Regions from separate parts of the Streptomyces sp. NPDC020884 genome, predicted to be linked through region 1. Evidence: riboswitches for the same ligand, from Rfam matches in the RefSeq annotation. Region 1 holds a riboswitch; each other region holds the start of a gene.
The links. A riboswitch is a leader RNA that binds a small molecule or an ion and turns the genes downstream of it on or off. The one in region 1 is predicted to bind cobalamin.
Positions count from the first base shown of each region.

Region 1 (4,849 bases):
CTCCTCGCTGCTGAGCGTCTCACCGATGGACGGGAAGTGGAGCTCCTGGTCACCGTTGGGGAAGCAGCCGACGCTGAGCTCCCCCAGCCGGCACTCCGCGGCCGTCCGCAACACCGAACGCGCCGCACGGTCGAGCGCGGCCCCCGTCCCGGCCCGAGCGGCCACGTGGTCGAGCAGCTCGTCGGCCAGCTCGCGCAGCCGCTCGGGGGACGGGTCGTCGTACCGCATCAGATGCCACCGCCGCACGGTGCGTCCGGTGATGCCTTCGAGCGCCTCGCTCAGACGCCGGGCATCGATCTCATGGCACGTCACTTCCCGCACGACCCGCCGCCCCTTCATGATCTTCCAGCCGGACGTGGCACGCTATCAGCGGGCTCGGACATCCCCGCGGGGTGCGGCCCGGTGCGGGAGCGGCGGTGGCCGCTCCCGCACCAGGCCCGGATCACACCGCGTCGGTGGGCAGCTCCGCGCGGATCTCCCGGGCGGCGGCGACCAGGTTCTCCAGGGAGGTCCGGGTCTCGGGCCAGCCCCGGGTCTTGAGTCCGCAGTCGGGGTTCACCCACAGCCGCTCGGCCGGGATGGCCTCAAGTCCCTTGCGCAGAAGGGCCGCCGCCTCCTTCGTGCTGGGGATGCGCGGGGAGTGGATGTCGTAGACGCCGGGTCCGGCCTCACGGGGGTAGCCGTGGGCGGCCAGTTCGCGGGCGACCTGCATATGGGAGCGGGCGGCCTCCAGGCTGATGACGTCGGCGTCGAGGTCGTCGATGGCCTGGACGATGTCGCCGAACTCCGCGTAGCACATGTGGGTATGGATCTGGGTGTCCGGCCGCACGCCCGCGGTGGCGAGCCGGAAGGACTCCGTGGCCCACTCCAGGTACGCGGCATGCTCGGCGGCCCGCAGCGGGAGCGTCTCGCGCAGCGCGGGCTCGTCGACCTGGATCACCGAAGTGCCGTTCGCCTCCAGGTCGTTCACCTCGTCGCGCAGGGCGAGGGCCACCTGGCGGGCGGTGTCCCCGAGCGGCTGGTCGTCGCGGACGAAGGACCAGGCGAGCATGGTGACCGGTCCGGTGAGCATGCCCTTAACGGGGCGCTCGGTCAGCGACTGCGCGTACGCGGTCCAGCGCACCGTCATCGGCTCGGGGCGCGAGATGTCGCCCGCCAGGACCGGCGGGCGGACGTAGCGGGTGCCGTAGGACTGCACCCAGCCGTGCCGGGTGGCGAGGTATCCGGTGAGCTGCTCGGCGAAGTACTGCACCATGTCGTTGCGTTCGGGCTCGCCGTGCACCAGGACGTCGAGCCCCGCCTTCTCCTGGAAGGAGAGGACCTCGCGGATCTCGTCCTTGATGCGCTCCTCGTACCCGGCCTCGTCGATCCGCCCGGCCCGCAGGTCCGCGCGTGCGGTGCGCAGTTCGGTGGTCTGCGGGAACGAGCCGATGGTGGTCGTCGGCAGCAGCGGCAGCCCGAGGTGGGCGCGCTGGGCGGCGGAGCGCTCGGTGTACGGCTGCGAGCGGCGGCCGTCGGCGTCGGTGACGGCCGCCGTACGGGCGCGCACGGCCGGGTCGTGCGTGAGCGCCGCACCGGAGCGGGAGGCCAGGTCGGCCCGGTTGGCGGCGAGTTCGGCGGCGATCGTGTCGGTGCCGCCGGCCAGCCCGCGGGCCAGGACGACGATCTCCTCGGTCTTCTGCCGGGCGAAGGCGAGCCAGCGGGCGATCTGGGGGGCGATGTCGCGCTCGGCGTCCGCGTCCAGCGGGACGTGCAGCAGCGAGGAGGAGGCGCTGACGTCGACCCGGTCGGCGAGGCCGAGGAGCGTGCCGAGGGTGGCGAGCGACTTCTCGTAGTCGTTGATCCAGATGTTGCGGCCGTTGACGACCCCGGCGACCAGCCGCTTGCCGGGCAGTCCGCCGGCCGCGGCGAGGTCGGCGAGGTTGGCCGCGCCGGATTCGGTGAAGTCGAGGGCGAGCCCCTCGACGGGGGCCTTGGCCAGGACCGGCAGCGCTTCGCCGAGCCGCCCGAAGTAGGAGGCGACCAGCAGTCGGGGCCGGTCGGTCAGGCCGCCGAGCTCGCGGTAGGCGCGGGCGGCGGCGTTCAGTTCGGCCGGAGTGCGGTCCTGGACCAGGGCCGGCTCATCGAGCTGCACCCAGTCGGCGCCCGCCGCACGCAGGTCGGCAAGGACCTCGGCGTACACGGGAAGGAGCCGGTCCAGCAGGGTCAGCGGCTCGAAGTCGGCGGCCACACCGGGCGCCGCCTTGGCGAGCAGGAGGTAGGTGACGGGTCCGACGAGCACCGGGCGGGGGGTGTGGCCGAGCGCGAGGGCTTCCCCGAACTCCGCGACCTGCTTGGCGGAGTCGGCGGCGAACACCGTGTCCGGTCCCAACTCGGGTACCAGGTAGTGATAGTTGGTGTCGAACCACTTCGTCATCTCCAGCGGAGCGACGTCCTGCGTGCCGCGGGCCATGGCGAAGTAGCCGTCGAGGGCGTCGGCGCGGACCGCGTCACGGTGCCGTTCGGGGACGGCGCCGACCATGACGCTGGTGTCCAGGACATGGTCGTAGTACGAGAAGTCTCCGGTCGGCACTTCGTGGACTCCGGCCCCGGCGAGCTGCTGCCAGGTTCCCCTGCGCAGTTCGGCGGCGGTCCGCCGGAGGGTGTCCGCGTCGACGCGGCCCTTCCAGTAGCCCTCGATGGCCTTCTTCAGTTCACGGTTGCGTCCCTGTCGGGGGTAGCCGTAAACGGTGGCCCGTGCTGCCGCGGCTGCGGGCTTCGCTGTCACGTGACTCTCCTTCGCGAGCGTGTCTGCGGGGGCAGATCCCGGGACGGGACGCGGACGCGAAGGGACGACGCGTCGGGCGGACACCGGGACACGGAGAACCGTGTCCGTCCACCTGACGGTTACGCCGACCCGCCCACGAGGTCACCGGGATCTCCGCACGCGAACGGTCGCGTGCGGACAGCGGGCAGGTCTTCGGACTCGCGGGCGCGTCTGCCGGGGCAGACACCTACTGGCCGTCGCTTCCCAGACCCGGCCGGGCCCAGTGCGTATGACGGCGGTCGTTCCCACTCACCGCTGCGGGGCAGTCCCGGATTCCCACCGGGTTCCCTCTTACGACACCCTGTCTGGCGGACAGGACGAACCAGCTGCGCCGGTCAGCCTAAGGGGGCGACCGCCGGGCGCACACCGTTGTTCACACTTCGGACGGTGATGTGGGACACGAGTCCGCCGCCCGCGGCCGTCGGCGGTCCGCGTCCCGCGGCGGTCCGGCGCGGCGCGCCGCGCCCGGCAGCAGCGCCGCGGGCAGCAGCGCGAGCGCGGCCGTCGCGGCGAGCACCAGGAGCGCCGTCCCCATCGGCCCCTGCCACTGCTGCGCCGGCCCGCCCCGGGCCGCGGGCAGCAGACCGGCGGCGACGGCGATGCCGAGGACGGGGCCGATGTTCACGGCGGTCTGCTTGAGGCCGCCCACCACTCCGGCGTATCCGGGCGGTGCGTCGCCGACCACCGTCCCGGTGGCCGTGACCATCACCGTGGCGTACCCGGCGCCCAGCAGCGCGAAGGCCGCGCCCATCGCCACCGGGCCGGTGCCGGTGTCCGTCCGGGCCAGCCAGCCGATCCCCAGGACCACCAGCAGCGTGCCGCCGAGCGCGGTGGTCCTGGCGCCGAGTCCGCGCAGCGCGAACCCGGCGAGGGGCGCGCCGACGACCATCAGCGCCGTCAACGGCCACGCGCGCAGGGCGCTGTCGAGCGGGTCGAGGCCCACGGCGTTCTGGAGGAAGTACGTGCTGACGAACAGGGCGCCGAACATGCCGGTCGTGGTGCACAGCAGCATCGCCAGCGAAGCGGTGACCGGTACCGACCGTGCGACCGCCGCCGGTATCAGCGGATGGCGGCTGCGGCGTTCGTGGCGGACGAGGACGGCCGCGACAACGGCCGAGCAGACCAGCCCCGCCAGCGTACGGCGGCCGGCCCAGCCGTGGCGTTCGACCTCGGCGAGCGCGTTCACCAGCAGGGCGAGCGCGGCCGCGAGCAGCAGGGCCCCGCCGGCCTCCAGGCGGCGCGACGCGCTCCGGCCCGCATGCTCGGGGACGCGGGCCGCCAGACAGAACAGGCCGATCAGGAGCGCGACGGGCACGTTGATGACGAAGACGGACCGCCAGCCGAGGTGCGCCACCAGGAAGCCGCCGAGCAGTGGACCGGTGGCGGCGGCCACCCCGATGGCGCTGGTCCGCAGGGCGACCGGCAGCCCGAGCCGGTCCGGTGGGTAGACCTGGCGGAGCAGCTCCAGCGTCGCCGGCTGGAGCAGGGCCCCGAACACTCCCTGTACGGCGCGCAGCGCGATGACCCAGCCGACCGAGGGTGCGACGGCGATGCCGGCGGACGCCGCCCCGAAGCCGAGGGAGCCGATCATGAGCAGCCGGGTGTGGCCGTAGCGGTCGCCCAGCCGCCCGGCGAGAACGAGAAGTCCCGCCACCGCGAGGAGGTATGCCGTGCTCGTCCACTGCACCTGGGCCAGGGTCGCGGAGAGATCACGCTGCAGCGTGGGCTGGGCCACGATGAGGACGGAGCCGTCGAGCGCGACGATCATCGCCCCGGCGACACTGCCCGCGAGGGCGAGCCGGGGCCGGACGGCCGCGGTCACGGGTTCGCCGGTCCGAGGTGGGCCTCGACGGTCCGGGCGATCAGGGGTGCGAGGCTCGCGTGGGCGTGCTCGTCGCCCGGCGAGGGGGCGTCGAGGGTGAGGGAGAGACTCCCCCAGCTCCACAGTTGGGCGATGCCGTGGACGTTCGCCCAGAAGACGGCGGCCACGGCGTCCGGGGCGTCCCCGGGGCCGAGGGGCGATTCCCGGGCGGCGTCCTGGCG
Region 1 is NZ_JBIRRY010000006.1:5,306-10,154, forward strand. Features, by position in the region: gene ACH4UK_RS19450 (immunity 49 family protein) at 1-321, opposite strand, end outside; gene metE (5-methyltetrahydropteroyltriglutamate--homocysteine S-methyltransferase) at 443-2,767, opposite strand; cobalamin riboswitch at 2,933-3,148, opposite strand; gene ACH4UK_RS19460 (MFS transporter) at 3,180-4,574, opposite strand; gene ACH4UK_RS19465 (TetR/AcrR family transcriptional regulator) at 4,625-4,849, opposite strand, start outside.

Region 2 (4,849 bases), on a different contig from region 1:
CGATCTCCGGCGGGATCGTCAATGAGGACGGTCTCAGAACCGAGGTCATCTTCGCGGCGCTCGTCGGCGCCATCCTGTGGAATCTCCTGACCTGGCTGGTCGGACTGCCCTCCAGTTCCTCCCACGCCCTGTTCGGCGGTCTGATCGGCGCCGCGGTCATGTCGGCCGGCTGGTCCTCGATCAACGGCGGCACCGTCGTCACCAAGGTGCTGCTCCCGGCGATCGCCGCCCCGCTGGTGGCCGGGCTCGCCGCGATGCTGGCCACGCGGCTGACGTACCGGATCAACCGGAAGGTCACCGACGAGAACCAGCTGAAGTCGACGGCCAAGGGCTACCGGGCCGGACAGATCGCCTCCGCCGGTCTCGTCTCGCTCGCCCACGGCACCAACGACGCCCAGAAGACGATGGGCATCATCACCCTGGCCCTGGTCACCGGCGGCGTCCTCGCCCCCGGCTCCAACCCGCCGCTGTGGGTCATCGTCTCCGCCGGCATCGCCATCGCGCTCGGCACCTACCTCGGCGGCTGGCGCATCATCCGCACCATGGGCAGCGGCCTGACCGAGCTCAAGCCGCCGCAGGGCTTCGCCGCCCAGACCAGTGCGGCGACCGTCATCCTGGCCTCCTCGCACCTCGGCTTCTCGCTCTCCACCACGCAGTCCTGCTCCGGCGCCGTGATGGGCGCGGGCCTCGGCCGCAAGGGGGGCGTGGTCCGCTGGTCGACCGCCACCCGGATGTTCATCGCCTGGGGTCTGACGCTGCCGGCCGCGGGTCTGGTCGGCGCGGGCGCCGAGTTCCTGACCAAGCAGGGCACCTGGGGCATCACCGTCACCGCGATCCTGCTGGTGGGCGGCTCCTTCGCGATCTGGCTGGCCTCGCGCCGGCAGCCGGTCGACCACAACAACGTCAACGACACGGCCGGCGGTGACGACGAGCCCCAGGGCATCGTCACCACCGCCATCGCCGCGGTGTCGCCGCCGCCCGTCGGCGGTCCGGCCTCCGACCTCATGACCACCATCCCGGCCCCGGCCTCGGCGCCCGACGACCCGGCCCGGCCGCCGGCCAAGGTGTAAGGACAGATCCGCATGAAAATCGACTGGGCAGCTCTCGCCTCCGTCTTCGGTGTCAGTCTCGTGGTCACCATCGCGCTGGTCGGCCTCTTCACCGTGGGCATCGTCGCCCTCTCCAAGCAGTCCGCCACGGCCGGAAGCAGCGCCTCCGGCGGATCGGTCGCGCTGGCGCGCACCGGCGCGTACGCCTGCTTCGCGCTGTGCCTGGCGGCCGTCTCGTACGGGATCTATCTGATCGTCGCCTGACCCCGTATCCCCGCACTCCCTCGGGCCGGACACACCTCGTGTGTCCGGCCCGATGTGCGTCTGCGCACAGTGGAGCCCCGTAGGTCAACAGCAAGTTGACGGCTGTTCTCGCAGCGTGGTGGACTGCCGGAGCCATTTACGGCGACAGCAGAGGAAGCCGGTGCGAATCCGGCGCGGTCCCGCCACTGTCACCGGGGAGCACTCCCCCACACCGGACGTCACGGCCCGCGATACGCGGGCTGGAAGGCCGGGGGAACTGCGGATCCGGAAGCCAGGAGACTCTCGTCGCCGGTCACGTCGAACCAGGGCGCGGACCCTGAGTGAGGACCTACACCATGCCCGGCCGCCCTGCGCCGCCTTCCCTGACCCCCCGAACAGGCCCCGGTGCCGGAACGCCCTCTCCCACGACGGGCTGAGCCGTGCGTGCCGACCGCATCTTCGCGTACGGCGCCACGGCCGGGCTGATCGCCGACGCACTGCTCGGCGACCCCCGGCGCGGCCACCCCGTCGCCGGCTTCGGCCGCGCCGCCGCGCGGGCCGAGTCGCTCCTGTGGCGTGACGACCGGGGCGCGGGCGCCCTGCACACCCTCGTGTGCGCCGGAGGCGCCGTGGGGGCCGCCGCGCTGGCGGCCCGCGCCGTCCGGGGACGCCCCGCGCTCGCCGTCGCGCTGACCGCCGCCACCGCCTGGTCCGTCGTCGGCGGTACGTCGCTGGGCCGGGAGGCCCGCGCCGTCGGCGGTGCGCTGGTGGCCGGGGACCTGGCGGCGGCCCGGCAGCGGCTGCCGCATCTGTGCGGGCGCGATCCGCACTCCCTGGACGGTCCCGGGATCGCCCGCGCGGTCGTCGAGTCCGTCGCCGAGAACACCTCGGACGCCGTCGTCGGCGCGCTGGTGTGGGGCGCGATCGGCGGAGTGCCGGGGCTCGTCGGATTCCGGGCCGTGAACACGCTCGACGCGATGGTCGGCCACAAGTCGCCCCGCTACCGCCGTTACGGCTGGGCCTCGGCCCGCCTGGACGACCTCGCGGGGTGGCCCGGCGCCCGGCTGACGGCCGCGCTGGCCGTGGCGGCGGGCGGGCGGCCCCGGGAGGCCGCCCGCGCCTGGAAGGCCGACGCGGAACGTCACCCGAGCCCGAACGCGGGGCCGGTGGAGGCCGCGTTCGCGGGGGCGCTCGGCGTACGGCTGGGCGGAACGCTGGCGTACGCGGGGCGCGTCGAGCACCGGCCGGTGCTCAACGGGGCGGCCGGGCGGGACGTACGGAGCACGGACATCGAGCGCGCGGTACGGCTGTCGCGCCGGGTGAGCGTCCTGGCCCTCGGTGTGTGCGTGGCGGGCCGGACGGTCGCGGGGCGGCTGGCCACGGGGCGGAAGCGGGGGCGGTCATGAACGGTCCGGCACGGAGCGCGGTACGGGAACGGGAGCGGGCATGAGCGGCGGGCTGCTGGTCGCGGGGACCACATCGGACGCGGGCAAGAGCGTCGTCACGGCGGGCATCTGCCGGTGGCTGGTGCGCCGGGGCGTGAAGGTCGCGCCGTTCAAGGCCCAGAACATGTCCCTGAACTCCTTCGTGACCCGGGAGGGCGCGGAGATCGGGCGGGCCCAGGCGATGCAGGCGCAGGCCGCCCGGGTGGAACCGACGGCCCTGATGAACCCGGTGCTGCTGAAACCCGGCAGCGACCGGTCCAGCCAGGTGGTCCTGATGGGGAAGCCGGTCGGCGAGATGAGCGCCCGGGGGTATCACGGGGGGCGTCAGGAGGCGCTGCTCGGGACGGTGACGGACTGTCTGGAGCAGCTGCGGGCCACGTACGACGCGGTGATCTGTGAGGGGGCCGGGTCCCCCGCCGAGATCAATCTGCGGCGCACCGACATCGTGAACATGGGGATCGCGCGCGCCGCGCGGTTTCCCGTACTGGTGGTCGGGGACATCGACCGGGGCGGGGTCTTCGCGTCGTTCTTCGGGACCACGGCGCTGCTGAGTCCCGAGGACCAGTCGCTGGTCGCGGGCTATCTGGTGAACAAGTTCCGGGGCGATGTCTCGCTGCTGGAGCCGGGCCTGGACATGCTGTACGGGCTGACCGGGCGGCGGACATACGGGGTGCTGCCGTACGCCCACGGGCTCGGCATCGACGAGGAGGACGGCCTGCGGGTGTCCCTGCGGGGTGCGGTGCGGGAGTCGGTCGTGGCTCCCCCGCAAGGTGAGGACGTCCTGCGGGTGGCGGTCTGCGCGGTCCCGCTGATGTCGAACTTCACGGACGTGGACGCGCTGGCCGCCGAACCGGGCGTCGTCGTGCGGTTCGTGGACCGGGCGGAGGAGCTGGCCGACGCGGACCTGGTGATCGTGCCCGGGACGCGCGGCACGGTGAAGGCGCTGGCCTGGCTGCGGGAGCGGGGGCTCGCGGACGCGCTGGCACGGCGGGCGGCGGAGGGCCGGCCGGTGCTGGGGATCTGCGGCGGGTTCCAGGTGCTCGGTGAGCGGATCGAGGACGAGGTGGAGTCGCGGGCCGGGGTCGTGGACGGGCTCGGGTTGCTGCCGGTGCGGGTGCGCTTCGACCGGGCCAAGACGCTGGCGCGGCCGGTCGGTTCGGCGCTGGGCGAGCCGGTGGAGGGGTATGAGATCCACCACGGGGTGGCCGATGTGCGGGGCGGGGAGCCGTTCCTCGACGGGTGCCGGGTGGGGGCGGTGTGGGGGACGCACTGGCACGGGTCGCTGGAGAGCGACGGGTTCCGGCGGCGGTTCCTGGTGGAGGTGGCCCGCGCCGCGGGGCGGCGGTTCGTGCCGGCGCCGGACACGAGTTTCGGGGTGCTGCGGGAGGAGCAGCTGGATCGGCTGGGGGATCTGGTGGAGGAGCACGCGGACACGGAGGGGTTGTGGCGGTTGATCGAGGGGGGTGCGCCGGGGGGGTTGCCGTTCGTGCCGCCGGGGGCGCCGTCCGCGGTGGCGGGGGTGGGCGCTGGTGCGGCGGGCAGCCGGGGCGCTGACGCGACGCCCCAAGGGCTTGAATTCGCCGGGTCCGCTGAGTCAACGGACGAGGGGCTTGAGACGGGCCGGTCCGCTGGCGCGACGCCCCAGGGGCTTGATTTCGCCGGGTCCGCCGGGTCAAGGGACGGGGGGCTTGAGACGGGACGGTCCGCTGACGCGACGCCCCAAGGGCTTGATGTGGGCGGACACCCAGAAGCTGATGTTCATGTCGCCCAGGAGGCCAAGTGAGTACGCCGTATCCCTTCACCGCGATCGTCGGGCAGGACGACCTGCGGCTCGGGTTGTTGCTGAACGCGGTCAGTCCGGCTGTCGGCGGGGTGCTCGTGCGGGGGGAGAAGGGGACCGCCAAGTCCACCGCCGTCCGCGCGCTGGCCGCGCTCGTGCCCGAGGTTCCGGTCGTGCCGGGGTGCCGGTTCTCCTGTGACCCGGTCTCCCCCGACCCGGCGTGTCCCGACGGGCCGCACGCGGTGACGGGCGGGGTGTCGCGGGCCGCGCGGACCGTGGAGTTGCCCGTCGGCGCGTCCGAGGACCGGCTCGTGGGGGCGCTGGACATCGAG
Region 2 is NZ_JBIRRY010000001.1:57,410-62,258, forward strand. Features, by position in the region: gene ACH4UK_RS00295 (anion permease) at 1-1,070, shown strand, start outside; gene ACH4UK_RS00300 (hypothetical protein) at 1,083-1,313, shown strand; cobalamin riboswitch at 1,463-1,595, shown strand; gene ACH4UK_RS00305 (cobalamin biosynthesis protein) at 1,733-2,698, shown strand; gene ACH4UK_RS00310 (cobyric acid synthase) at 2,739-4,520, shown strand; gene ACH4UK_RS00315 (putative cobaltochelatase) at 4,517-4,849, shown strand, end outside.
Region 2: another riboswitch for cobalamin. It lies ahead of ACH4UK_RS00305 (cobalamin biosynthesis protein); the one in region 1 lies ahead of metE (5-methyltetrahydropteroyltriglutamate--homocysteine S-methyltransferase).

Region 3 (4,849 bases), on a different contig from region 1:
GGCCCTCGCCGCACAGGTCGCGGCCGAACTGCAGCTCCGCCTCGACCGCTTCCTTCAGCATGTCGGTGACCTGCTGCTGGAGCGCGTCGTCGAAGAGCTCCGGCTCCTCCTTGCGGACGGTGTCCACGACCTCGAACGCGAAGTTCATGTGCATCGTCTCGTCACGGAACACCCAGTTGGTGCCCGTGGCGAGACCGTGCAGCAGACCGCGCGAGCGGAACCAGTACACGTACGCGAAGGCGCCGTAGAAGAACAGCCCCTCGATGCAGGCCGCGAAGCAGATCAGGTTCAGCAGGAAGCGGCGGCGGTCGGCCTTCGACTCCAGCTGGTCGATCTTCTCGACCGAGTCCATCCACTTGAAGCAGAACTGGGCCTTCTCGCGGATCGAGGGGATCTCCTCGACCGCGTCGAACGCCGCCGCCCGGTCGTCCGGGTCGGGCAGATAGGTGTCCAGCAGCGTCAGATAGAACTGGACGTGCACGGCCTCCTCGAAGAGCTGCCGCGACAGGTACAGCCGCGCCTCGGGGGAGTTGATGTGCTTGTACAGCGTCAGCACGAGGTTGTTGGAGACGATCGAGTCACCGGTCGCGAAGAACGCCACCAGCCGGCCGATCATGTGCTGCTCGCCCGGCGACAGCTTGGCGAGGTCGGAGACGTCCGAGTGGAGGTCGACCTCCTCGACGGTCCAGGTGTTCTTGATCGCGTCCCGGTAGCGCTCGTAGAAGTCCGGGTAGCGCATGGGACGCAGGGTCAGTTCGAAGCCCGGGTCGAGCAGGTTCTTGGTGTCGTCGGTGCTCATTACTGGCAGGCCTCGCAGGACTCGGGGTTTTCGAGGGAGCAGGCGATGGCCTCCGCGTCGGGAGCCGAAGCCTGCTGTACGGGAATGGGGGCGGCGGCCGCCGCCTGTCCGGACGCGGCACGGGCGATCCGGGTCGCCGGGCGCGAACGCAGGTAGTACGTCGTCTTCAGCCCCTGCTTCCAGGCGTACGCGTACATCGAGGAGAGCTTGCCGATCGTCGGCGTCTCCAGGAACAGGTTCAGCGACTGGCTCTGGTCGAGGAACGGCGTACGGGCCGCCGCCATGTCGATCAGGCCGCGCTGCGGGATCTCCCACGCGGTGCGGTACAGCGCCCGCACGTCCTCGGGGATCCAGGCGAAGCCCTGCACCGAGCCGCTCGCCTCGCGCAGCGCCTCGCGGGTGCGGGCGTCCCACACGCCGAGCTTCTTCAGCTCGTCCACCAGGTAGGCGTTGACCTGGAGGAACTCACCGCTGAGCGTCTCGCGCTTGAACAGGTTGGAGACCTGCGGCTCGATGCACTCGTACACCCCGGCGATCGAGGCGATCGTGGCGGTCGGCGCGATGGCCAGCAGCAGCGAGTTGCGCATGCCGGTCTGCGCGACCCGGGCGCGCAGGGCGTCCCAGCGCTCCGGCCAGTTCAGCTCGGTGTCGTAGTGGTCGGGGTGCAGCACACCGCGCGCCGCCCGGGTCTCGGACCAGGCGGGCAGCGGGCCGGAGCGCTCGGCGAGGTCGCAGGACGCCTCGTACGCGGCCAGCATGATCCGCTCGGAGATCTTCGTGGAGAGCGCGCGGGCCTGCGGCGAGTCGAACGGCAGGCGCAGCTGGAAGAAGACGTCCTGGAGGCCCATCGCGCCCAGGCCCACCGGCCGCCAGCGGGAGTTGGAGCGCCCGGCCTGCTCGGTCGGGTAGAAGTTGATGTCGACGACCCGGTCCAGGAAGGTCACGGCGGTCCGCACGGTGGCGTCCAGGCGCTCCCAGTCGATCGAGCCGTCGGCCACGAACGCGCCGAGGTTGACCGAACCCAGGTTGCAGACGGCCGTCTCGCCGTCGTCGGTGACCTCGAGGATCTCCGTGCACAGGTTCGAGGAGTGAACGACCCGGCCCGGCTCGGCCGTCTGGTTGGCGGTCCGGTTGGAGGCGTCCTTGAACGTCATCCAGCCCTGGCCGGTCTGCGCGAGGGTCCGCATCATCCGGCCGTACAGCTCACGCGCCGGAATCGTCCTGCGGGCCAGGCCCTTGGCCTCGGCCGCGCGGTAGGCCGCGTCGAACGCGTCGCCCCACAGGTCGACCAGCTCGGGCACCTCGGCGGGGGAGAAGAGCGACCACTCGGTGTCCGCGTCGACCCGGCGCATGAACTCGTCCGGGATCCAGTGCGCCAGGTTCAGGTTGTGCGTACGCCGCTGGTCCTCACCGGTGTTGTCGCGGAGCTCCAGGAACTCCTCGATGTCCGCGTGCCAGGTCTCCAGGTAGACCGCCGCCGCGCCCTTGCGGCGGCCGCCCTGGTTCACCGCCGCGACGGAGGCGTCCAGCGTCTTGAGGAACGGCACGATGCCGTTGGAGTGCCCGTTGGTGCCCCGGATCAGCGAACCCCGGGCACGGATGCGGGAGTACGACAGACCGATGCCGCCCGCGTGCTTGGAGAGCCGCGCCACCTGGTGGTAGCGGTCGTAGATCGAGTCCAGCTCGTCCTTCGGTGAGTCCAGCAGGTAGCAGGAGGACATCTGCGGGTGCCGGGTGCCGGAGTTGAAGAGCGTGGGGGAGGAGGGGAGGTAGTCCAGCCGGCTCATCAGCCCGTACAGCGCGGCGACCTCGTCCAGCGCCCGCACCGAGTCGTCCTCGGCGAGGCCGGCGGCCACGCGCAGCATGAAGTGCTGCGGGGTCTCGATGACCTGGCGGGTGATCGGGTGGCGCAGCAGGTAGCGGCTGTGCAGCGTACGCAGACCGAAGTAGCCGAAGCGGTCGTCGGCGCCGTCCGCCAGCGCCCGCTCGACGAGCTCGTCCAGCGCCTTGGCGTGCGACTCCACGAACGCGGCGGTGCGGTCGGCGATCAGGCCCTCGCGGTGCCCGACGGCGACCGAGGCGGCGAAGGACGTCGCGCCCTGCCCCGCGGCCTCGTCCGCGATCGTGCGGGTCAACAGCCGGGCGGCGAGCCGGGAGTACGCCGGGTCCTCGGAGATCAGCCCGGCGGCGGCCTCGGTGGCCAGCGAGCGCAGCTCGGCCTCGTCGGAACGGGCGTTGCGCCCGCGCAGCGCGGCGGCGGCGACCCGTCCGGGGTCGGTGTCGGGAAGATCGACGGTGAGGTCGGTCAGGGTCCGCAGCAAAGCGGTCCCGGGTCCGTCGTTCGTGCCTGCTCCGGACGTGGTGGAGGCAGCGGATTCGGTGGCTGAAACCGGATCGGCGGGCGCGATGGTCACTGGGCTTTCCCTCGCTCGGCAGGGGCCGGCAGAAGGCGGGGGAGCCGGGCAGCGCGAAACCCGGGGCAGGGCAGCACAACTGACGGCGTCCACCGGCCTGTCCGCGAGGCCCGGACGTCTGGCGTCCGGTTCGGTCGAGCCGGACGCGCTGTCGACAGGTCTTCGGACTTGTAGGTGCGCAAAAGCGCACCGATCACACCGTTGCGGGACAGTTCCGGATTCGCACCGGATTCCCCTGCGGCGACAGCGAGGTCGAGCATACATGTGGGGGCCGCCAGATGATGCGGCCCCCACATGTTGTGTCGCGACGATTCACTACGCCCCTCGAAGGACCGCCCCCAGCTCCAGCCGGAAGGTCATGAGACGCAGGCCCGGCACCGGTTCCCAGTCCCGTTCGGGGGTCCGCAGAAAGCCGAGCCGACGGTAGATCCTATGGGCTCCGAGCATGGCCGGCTGCGTCGACAGCACCAGCGCCCGCACCCCGTGGGCGGACCGGGCGCGCTCGACGCACGCCCGCACGAGGGCCTCTCCGACGCCCCGCCCGCGCCCCTCGCGGGCCACGGCCAGCATCCGGAATTCGGCCTCGTCCGGACCGGCGATGTCGCGCCACGGGGTGCCCGGTGCGGCATACGTCACACCGCCGAGCACCGCCCCGTGCGCGTCGAGCGCGACGAGGACCTCGGCCTCGGCCGCGCGCTGTCCGACCGCCCGCAGCTTGAGCAGATACGGGTCCTGCGGGCCGTCCAGCAGATTCTCGCCGAGATACGCCTCGGCGATGATCTCGCCGAGGACGGCGTACTCGCCGGGCTCCGCCACCCTGATCGTCAGATCCATCAGCCACTCGCTCCCACGTCGTTGTTGGGGGCTCCGTCGCCCACCGGCGGCAGGTCGCCGCGCTCGACCGGCTGCCGCCCGGAGGCCTCCCCGGCCGGTGGCAGCACCTGGTCCAGCTCGTGGTCGTCGGCGCGGTGGGCGAGCAGCGAGGCCGACCGCAGCGTCGCCCGGTCCACGTCCCGGAGCGTGCCGCTCACCGTGACCACGAGTCCTGCCTGCTCCCGGGCGTACGCGTGGCCCGACGCCGTGGCGCGGTACCACTGTCCGCCCTGCCGCTCGCAGGTCACCACGGGCTCCTGGCCGCCGGCGGGCGCGGGATGCTCCGTACAGTCGGCCACGGCGTGCGGGCGGCGCTCCACCGACAGTTGGATCCGCCCGCCCTCGGGCGTGGTGTAGACGCTGCCGAACCCGTCGTCGCCGATCACCCCGACCGACTGGCGCGCCAGCGTGTAGCCCGCGGCCTCGGTCACCCACACATGCTCCACGACGGTCTGCAGGGCCCCCGCCCGCGCCTCCAACTCCGCCCGGTCGGGGGCCGGAGCGGCGGAGGTGCTCCGGCCCGCCGTCACCGCGCCGGGCGCCCGCTCCGTGCCGCATCCCGTCGCCGCCAGGGCCAGAGCCGTCGTCACGGCCGGCAGCACGGCCCGGAGCGGCCGGAATCTCGGTGTCATGGGCACATCCTTTCGTACGGCGAAGGCTCCGCGCACCGCGCAAAGCGGCCGGGCCGCCGCCCGCTCCGCCGAGGGAGGGACGACGGCCCGGGTCAGGGCGTCCGGCGGGTCAGTGACCGCCCGGAGCACCC
Region 3 is NZ_JBIRRY010000002.1:642,104-646,952, reverse strand. Features, by position in the region: gene ACH4UK_RS09605 (ribonucleotide-diphosphate reductase subunit beta) at 1-799, opposite strand, end outside; gene ACH4UK_RS09600 (ribonucleoside-diphosphate reductase subunit alpha) at 799-3,213, opposite strand; cobalamin riboswitch at 3,349-3,485, opposite strand; gene ACH4UK_RS09595 (GNAT family N-acetyltransferase) at 3,529-4,047, opposite strand; gene ACH4UK_RS09590 (hypothetical protein) at 4,047-4,718, opposite strand; gene mctP (monocarboxylate uptake permease MctP) at 4,828-4,849, opposite strand, start outside.
Region 3: another riboswitch for cobalamin. It lies ahead of ACH4UK_RS09600 (ribonucleoside-diphosphate reductase subunit alpha); the one in region 1 lies ahead of metE (5-methyltetrahydropteroyltriglutamate--homocysteine S-methyltransferase).

Region 4 (4,849 bases), on a different contig from region 1:
CACCGCCGTCGTCTACGGCCACCTCCACATCCCCCGTACGACCTGGTACGACGGGGTGCGCTTCGAGGAGGTCTCCATCGGCTACCCCAGGGAATGGCGCGAGAGGGGACACCCGCGCGGCCTGCTGCGGCAGATCCTTCCCTACGAGGGCGCACCCGCCCCACCGGCCGGGACCGGCGCCGAACCGTCCGCACGGCGGCGTACCCCCGGAGGCTCCTCGTGATCGAGCGGCTGCTGCCCGCCGACGTCTCCTGCGCGGCCACCCGCGCCGAGAGCGTCCCGGACGCACCCCTCTTCCCCGAGGAGGAGGCACTGATCGCCAAGAGCGTGGCCAAACGAAGAAACGACTTCGCGACGGCCCGCGCCTGCGCCCGGCGCGCGATGGCCGGACTCGGACTGCCGCCCGTGGCCGTGCTCCACGGCTATCGGGGCAGGCCGCTGTGGCCCGAGGGAATCGTCGGCAGTCTCACCCACTGCGACGGGTACCGGGCGGCGGCGCTGGCCCGTGCGACGGACGTGCTGTCGCTCGGCATCGACGCGGAACCGCACGCCCCGCTCCCCACCGGCGTACGGGAGTTGGTGACGCTGCCCGCCGAGCGCGAGCGGATCGGCCCGGCTCTTCCTGAAGGCGCGGACGAAATCCACTGGGACCGTGTCCTGTTCAGTGCCAAGGAGAGCGTCTTCAAGGCCTGGTATCCGGTGACCGGCCTCGAACTCGACTTCACCCAGGCGGAGCTGACCTTCCAGCGGACGCATGCGCCCGCTGTTCCTGCTCCCCTCTCTCCTCCTCCCTCTTCTCCTTCTCCTTCGGCGGCGGCTGCTGCTGCTGCGGGAGAGGGAACCGGGTCCGTGGATCGCACCGCCGCGGGCACCTTCACCGCCCGTCTGCTGCTCACGGACCCGGCCCTGCCGACGACGCTTCACGGGAGTTGGCGGATCGAGGACGGCATCGTCGCCACCGCCGTGCTGGTCCGGCCCGACTGGCGGGCGAGCGGCACGTCCTGATGTTCAGCCGGCCGGGGGAGCGGTCAGCGGGCGGCCCAGCCCCACGTTCCACCGGCCAGCCCGCCCGCTGAGTTCGGTCAGCGTCAGCGGGGCGACGTCCAGCCGCCAGAACGCCTCCGCGGGCAGCCGCAGTCCGTGGACGACCGCCGCCCGGACGACGGCGACCTCGGCCACGGCCAGGGAGCTCGCACCGGGTGCGTCCGGTCCGCCCAGGGAGTCCAGCCATCCGCCGACCCTCCCGACCAGGTCCCGCAGCGACTCGCCGCCGTGCGGAGCCGCCGAGGGGTCGCCGAGCCAGGCGGCCACCTGCTCGGGTTCGGCGGCGGCCACGTCGTCGAGACGGCGGCCCGCCCAGCGCGCCAGGTCCCAGCCGGCCAGGGCCGGTTCGGCCCGTGCCGCCAGGCCGAGTGCCTCGCTGGTCTCGCGGCACCGCACGGAGGGGCCGCAGAGTACGAGGTCGCGTCTCGGCACCGCGTCGGCCGCCGCCCGCGCGCGCTCCCGGCCGGACCGGTCCAAAGGAGCGTCGCCGTCGAAACGGGCCTCCCGCAGGCCCGCGTTCATCGCCGGTGAGATCAACATCACCCGTGCTGTCATGTCCCTGCCTTAACTCGCTCACCATGGGCCCCACAGCCCTTTCGTCCCAAGGGATCCGTGCTCTGCGGCTCCGCAGATTGGACCATGGCGGCGGCTGAGTACAGGCGGTATGGTCACGTCGACCATGACGAAGGTGTGACGGAAGCCCGGTGAGAATCCGGCACGGTCGCGCCACTGTGAACCCGCACCTGTGCGGGGAAGTCAGACCCGGCACCTTCGTCCGAGGCACCACAACAGGGACGCGTGTTCCCACAGGAGGTCCGCCGTGGCACAGTCCGCCGCTCCCGCAACGGAAGCGTCTGCGATCACCCCGATCTCGGCGAAGGCCCTAGCCCCTTGGGCGGTCTTCTTCGGCATTCTCATGCTCGTCCTGCTGTACTTCGTCGGCGCCGAACAGGGCGCCACCGCGCTCATCTCGGGCGAAGGCGTCCACGAGTGGGTCCACGACGGCCGTCACCTGCTCGGTTTCCCCTGCCACTGAGGTTCCCGAGGCGCCCGAGGCGCCTCAGGGGCCAGGCAATCAGCGGACACGGGAAGCAAGAGAAATCAGGGAACCATCGTGAACTCCATATCTGTCAGAGCTCTGCTCGTGCGCGGCATGCTCGCGGGCCTGATCGCGGGAGCGCTCGCGCTCGCCGTCGCCTATTTCCTCGGTGAGTCCCAGGTGGACGCGGCCATCGCCCTCGAAGAGGCCCACAGCCACGACCACGGCGGCGGTGAGGAGCTGGTCAGCCGCACCATGCAGGCCACCGGCGGACTCGCCACCGGCGTTTTGGTCTTCGGCGTCGCCGTGGGCGGGATCGCCGCCCTGGTGTTCTGCTACGCGCTGGGCCGCATCGGCGACTTCGGCCCCCGGGCCACGGCCGCGCTGATCGCGGGCGCCGCCCTGCTCACGGTCTACGTCGTGCCGTTCCTGAAGTACCCGGCCAACCCGCCTGCCGTCGGCAATCCCGACACCATCGGCAAGCGCACCACTCTGTTCTTCCTCATGGTCGCCCTCAGCGTGCTGCTCGCCGTCGCCGCCGTCATCATCGGCAGGCGGCTCGCACCACGGCTGGGCAACTGGAACGCGACCATCGCGGCCGCCGCCGGCTTCGTCCTGCTGATCGGCCTCGCCTACGCCTTCCTGCCGTCCTTCGACGAGGTGGGCAAGGACTTCCCGGCCGGCCTGCTGTGGGAGTTCCGGCTCTCGACGCTGGCGGTCCAGGCGACGCTGTGGAGCGCCTTCGGCCTGATCTTCGGCTACCTCACCGAACGGCATCTGACGCCTGCCGCCCGTGCCGGGACGCCCCGTGCCGCGAGTGCGGTGAACTGAGCCGGTCCCGAAGGCCCGCGCCCGCGCCCACGCACCATCTGCACAGACGCACAGACGCACAGACGCACAGACGCACAGACGCACAGACACAGATGACTGAACCCCGCCGGGACGCATCCGGCGGGGTTCAGGCGTCTCTGCGTCTGTGCAGGTGAGGGGATGACGAAAGTCGGGTAGCAGTGCTCACTAGCATCGCTACGTTTTGGGGTAGCGATGCTAACCACATCATGTTAGCGTTGTTGATGTCGGGTTTCACGGAGTCGCCGCGACCCCCTGTCGCCAGGAGTGCATGTCATGACCGAACAGTCCGCATCGACATCGACCGAGCAGTCCCCCCGCACCGGTGACACCCCCCGACGGGTGGCCGTGGTCACCGGGGGATCCCGGGGCATCGGCCGCGAGAGCGCGGAGCGGCTGGCCGCCGACGGCTTCGCCGTCGTCGTCAACTACGCGGGCAACCGGACCGAGGCGGAGGCCGCCGTCGCCGCCATCACCGCCGCGGGCGGCGAGGCCTTCGCGCACCAGGCGGACGTGGCCGACGAGGTGGCGGTCGCGGCACTCTTCGATGCCGCCGAGGCGGCGTTCGGCGGCATAGACGTGGTGGTGCACGCGGCGGGAGTCATGGCGCTCGCCCCGCTGGCCGAGCTCGAACTCGACACGCTGGACCGGATGCACCGCACCAATATCCGCGGCACCTTCGTCGTCGACCAACAGGCCGCGCGGCGGCTGCGCGCGGGCGGGGCCATCATCAACTTCTCCAGCTCGGTGCTGTCGCTGGCCCTGCCCGGCTACAGCGCGTACGCCGCGACCAAGGGCGCCGTCGAGGCCATGACCCTGATCCTCGCCCGCGAGCTGCGCGGCCGGGACATCACCGTCAACGCCGTGGCGCCGGGGCCGACGGCCACCGCTCTCTTCCTCGACGGCAAGGACGACGCGACCATCGCCCGGATGGCCGCCCAGCCGCCGCTGGAGCGGCTGGGGACTCCGCAGGACATAGCCGAGGTGGTCTCCTTCCTCGCCGGCCCGGCCCGCTGGGTCAACGGCCAGGTGCTGCGCGCCAACGGTGGCATCGTCTGAGCGCCGCCGTGCCGCTTGATAGCGTCCGTCCGGTGAGCACGAGTACACGGACACGCATCCTGGAAGTGGCCGCCGGGCTGGTCAGGGAATCGCCCGACGGCGACATCTCCACGCGCGCCGTGTGCGAGGCGGCGAAGGTGGGCGCCCCGGCCCTCTACCGCCACTTCGGTGACAAGGAAGGCCTGCTGTCGGCCGTCGTCGACCATGGCTTCGAGAAGTACCTGGCGACGAAGAGGGGGCGCGGCGAGACGTCGGACGCCGTGGAGGACCTGCACCGGGGGTGGGACAGCCACGTTGCCTTCGCCCTCGACAACCGCAACCTCTACCGGTTGATGAATTCGCCGGCGATGCGCACGCCGCCCGCCGCGGCGCTGGAGTCCCACCGGATTCTGACCGGGGATCTCGAACGGGCCGCGGCGCAGGGCCGGATACGTGTCGCACCCGAGCTGGCCGCCCAGATGATCATGTCGGCCAACGTGGGGGTGGCGCTGATGCTTGTGTCCCGCCCGGCGACGTTCGACGACATCGAGGTGTCCCGCCGGGTGCGCGACGCGCTGTACGCGACGGTGCTCACGCCGGACGGGTCGCCGAGCGTGCCGCCGGACGCCGAAGTCCCCACGGCGGCGGCCCGGTTGAGCGCCCTGCTGCGACAGGAGCGCGGGGCGGGGCTGAGTACGGCCGAGGCGGCGCTGATGAAGGAGTGGCTCGACCGGGTGGCGAACGCCCGCCCGGACGCCTGATCCGGAGCACCGGGGCAGCCCATCGGGCGTCGCTCGCGGCGTGAGGGCTCAAGGGGCTGAGGGCTGAGCGCTGAGGGCATCGGGGCTCGCGGCGTGAGGTTCAGGGGTCGGCGGGGGA
Region 4 is NZ_JBIRRY010000016.1:18,741-23,589, reverse strand. Features, by position in the region: gene ACH4UK_RS35940 (metallophosphoesterase family protein) at 1-223, shown strand, start outside; gene ACH4UK_RS35935 (4'-phosphopantetheinyl transferase) at 220-1,005, shown strand; gene ACH4UK_RS35930 (histidine phosphatase family protein) at 1,009-1,599, opposite strand; adenosylcobalamin (AdoCbl) riboswitch at 1,726-1,820, shown strand; gene ACH4UK_RS35925 (CbtB-domain containing protein) at 1,865-2,080, shown strand; gene ACH4UK_RS35920 (CbtA family protein) at 2,159-2,914, shown strand; gene ACH4UK_RS35915 (SDR family oxidoreductase) at 3,209-3,991, shown strand; gene ACH4UK_RS35910 (TetR/AcrR family transcriptional regulator) at 4,024-4,731, shown strand; gene ACH4UK_RS35905 (hypothetical protein) at 4,832-4,849, opposite strand, start outside.
Region 4: another riboswitch for cobalamin. It lies ahead of ACH4UK_RS35925 (CbtB-domain containing protein); the one in region 1 lies ahead of metE (5-methyltetrahydropteroyltriglutamate--homocysteine S-methyltransferase).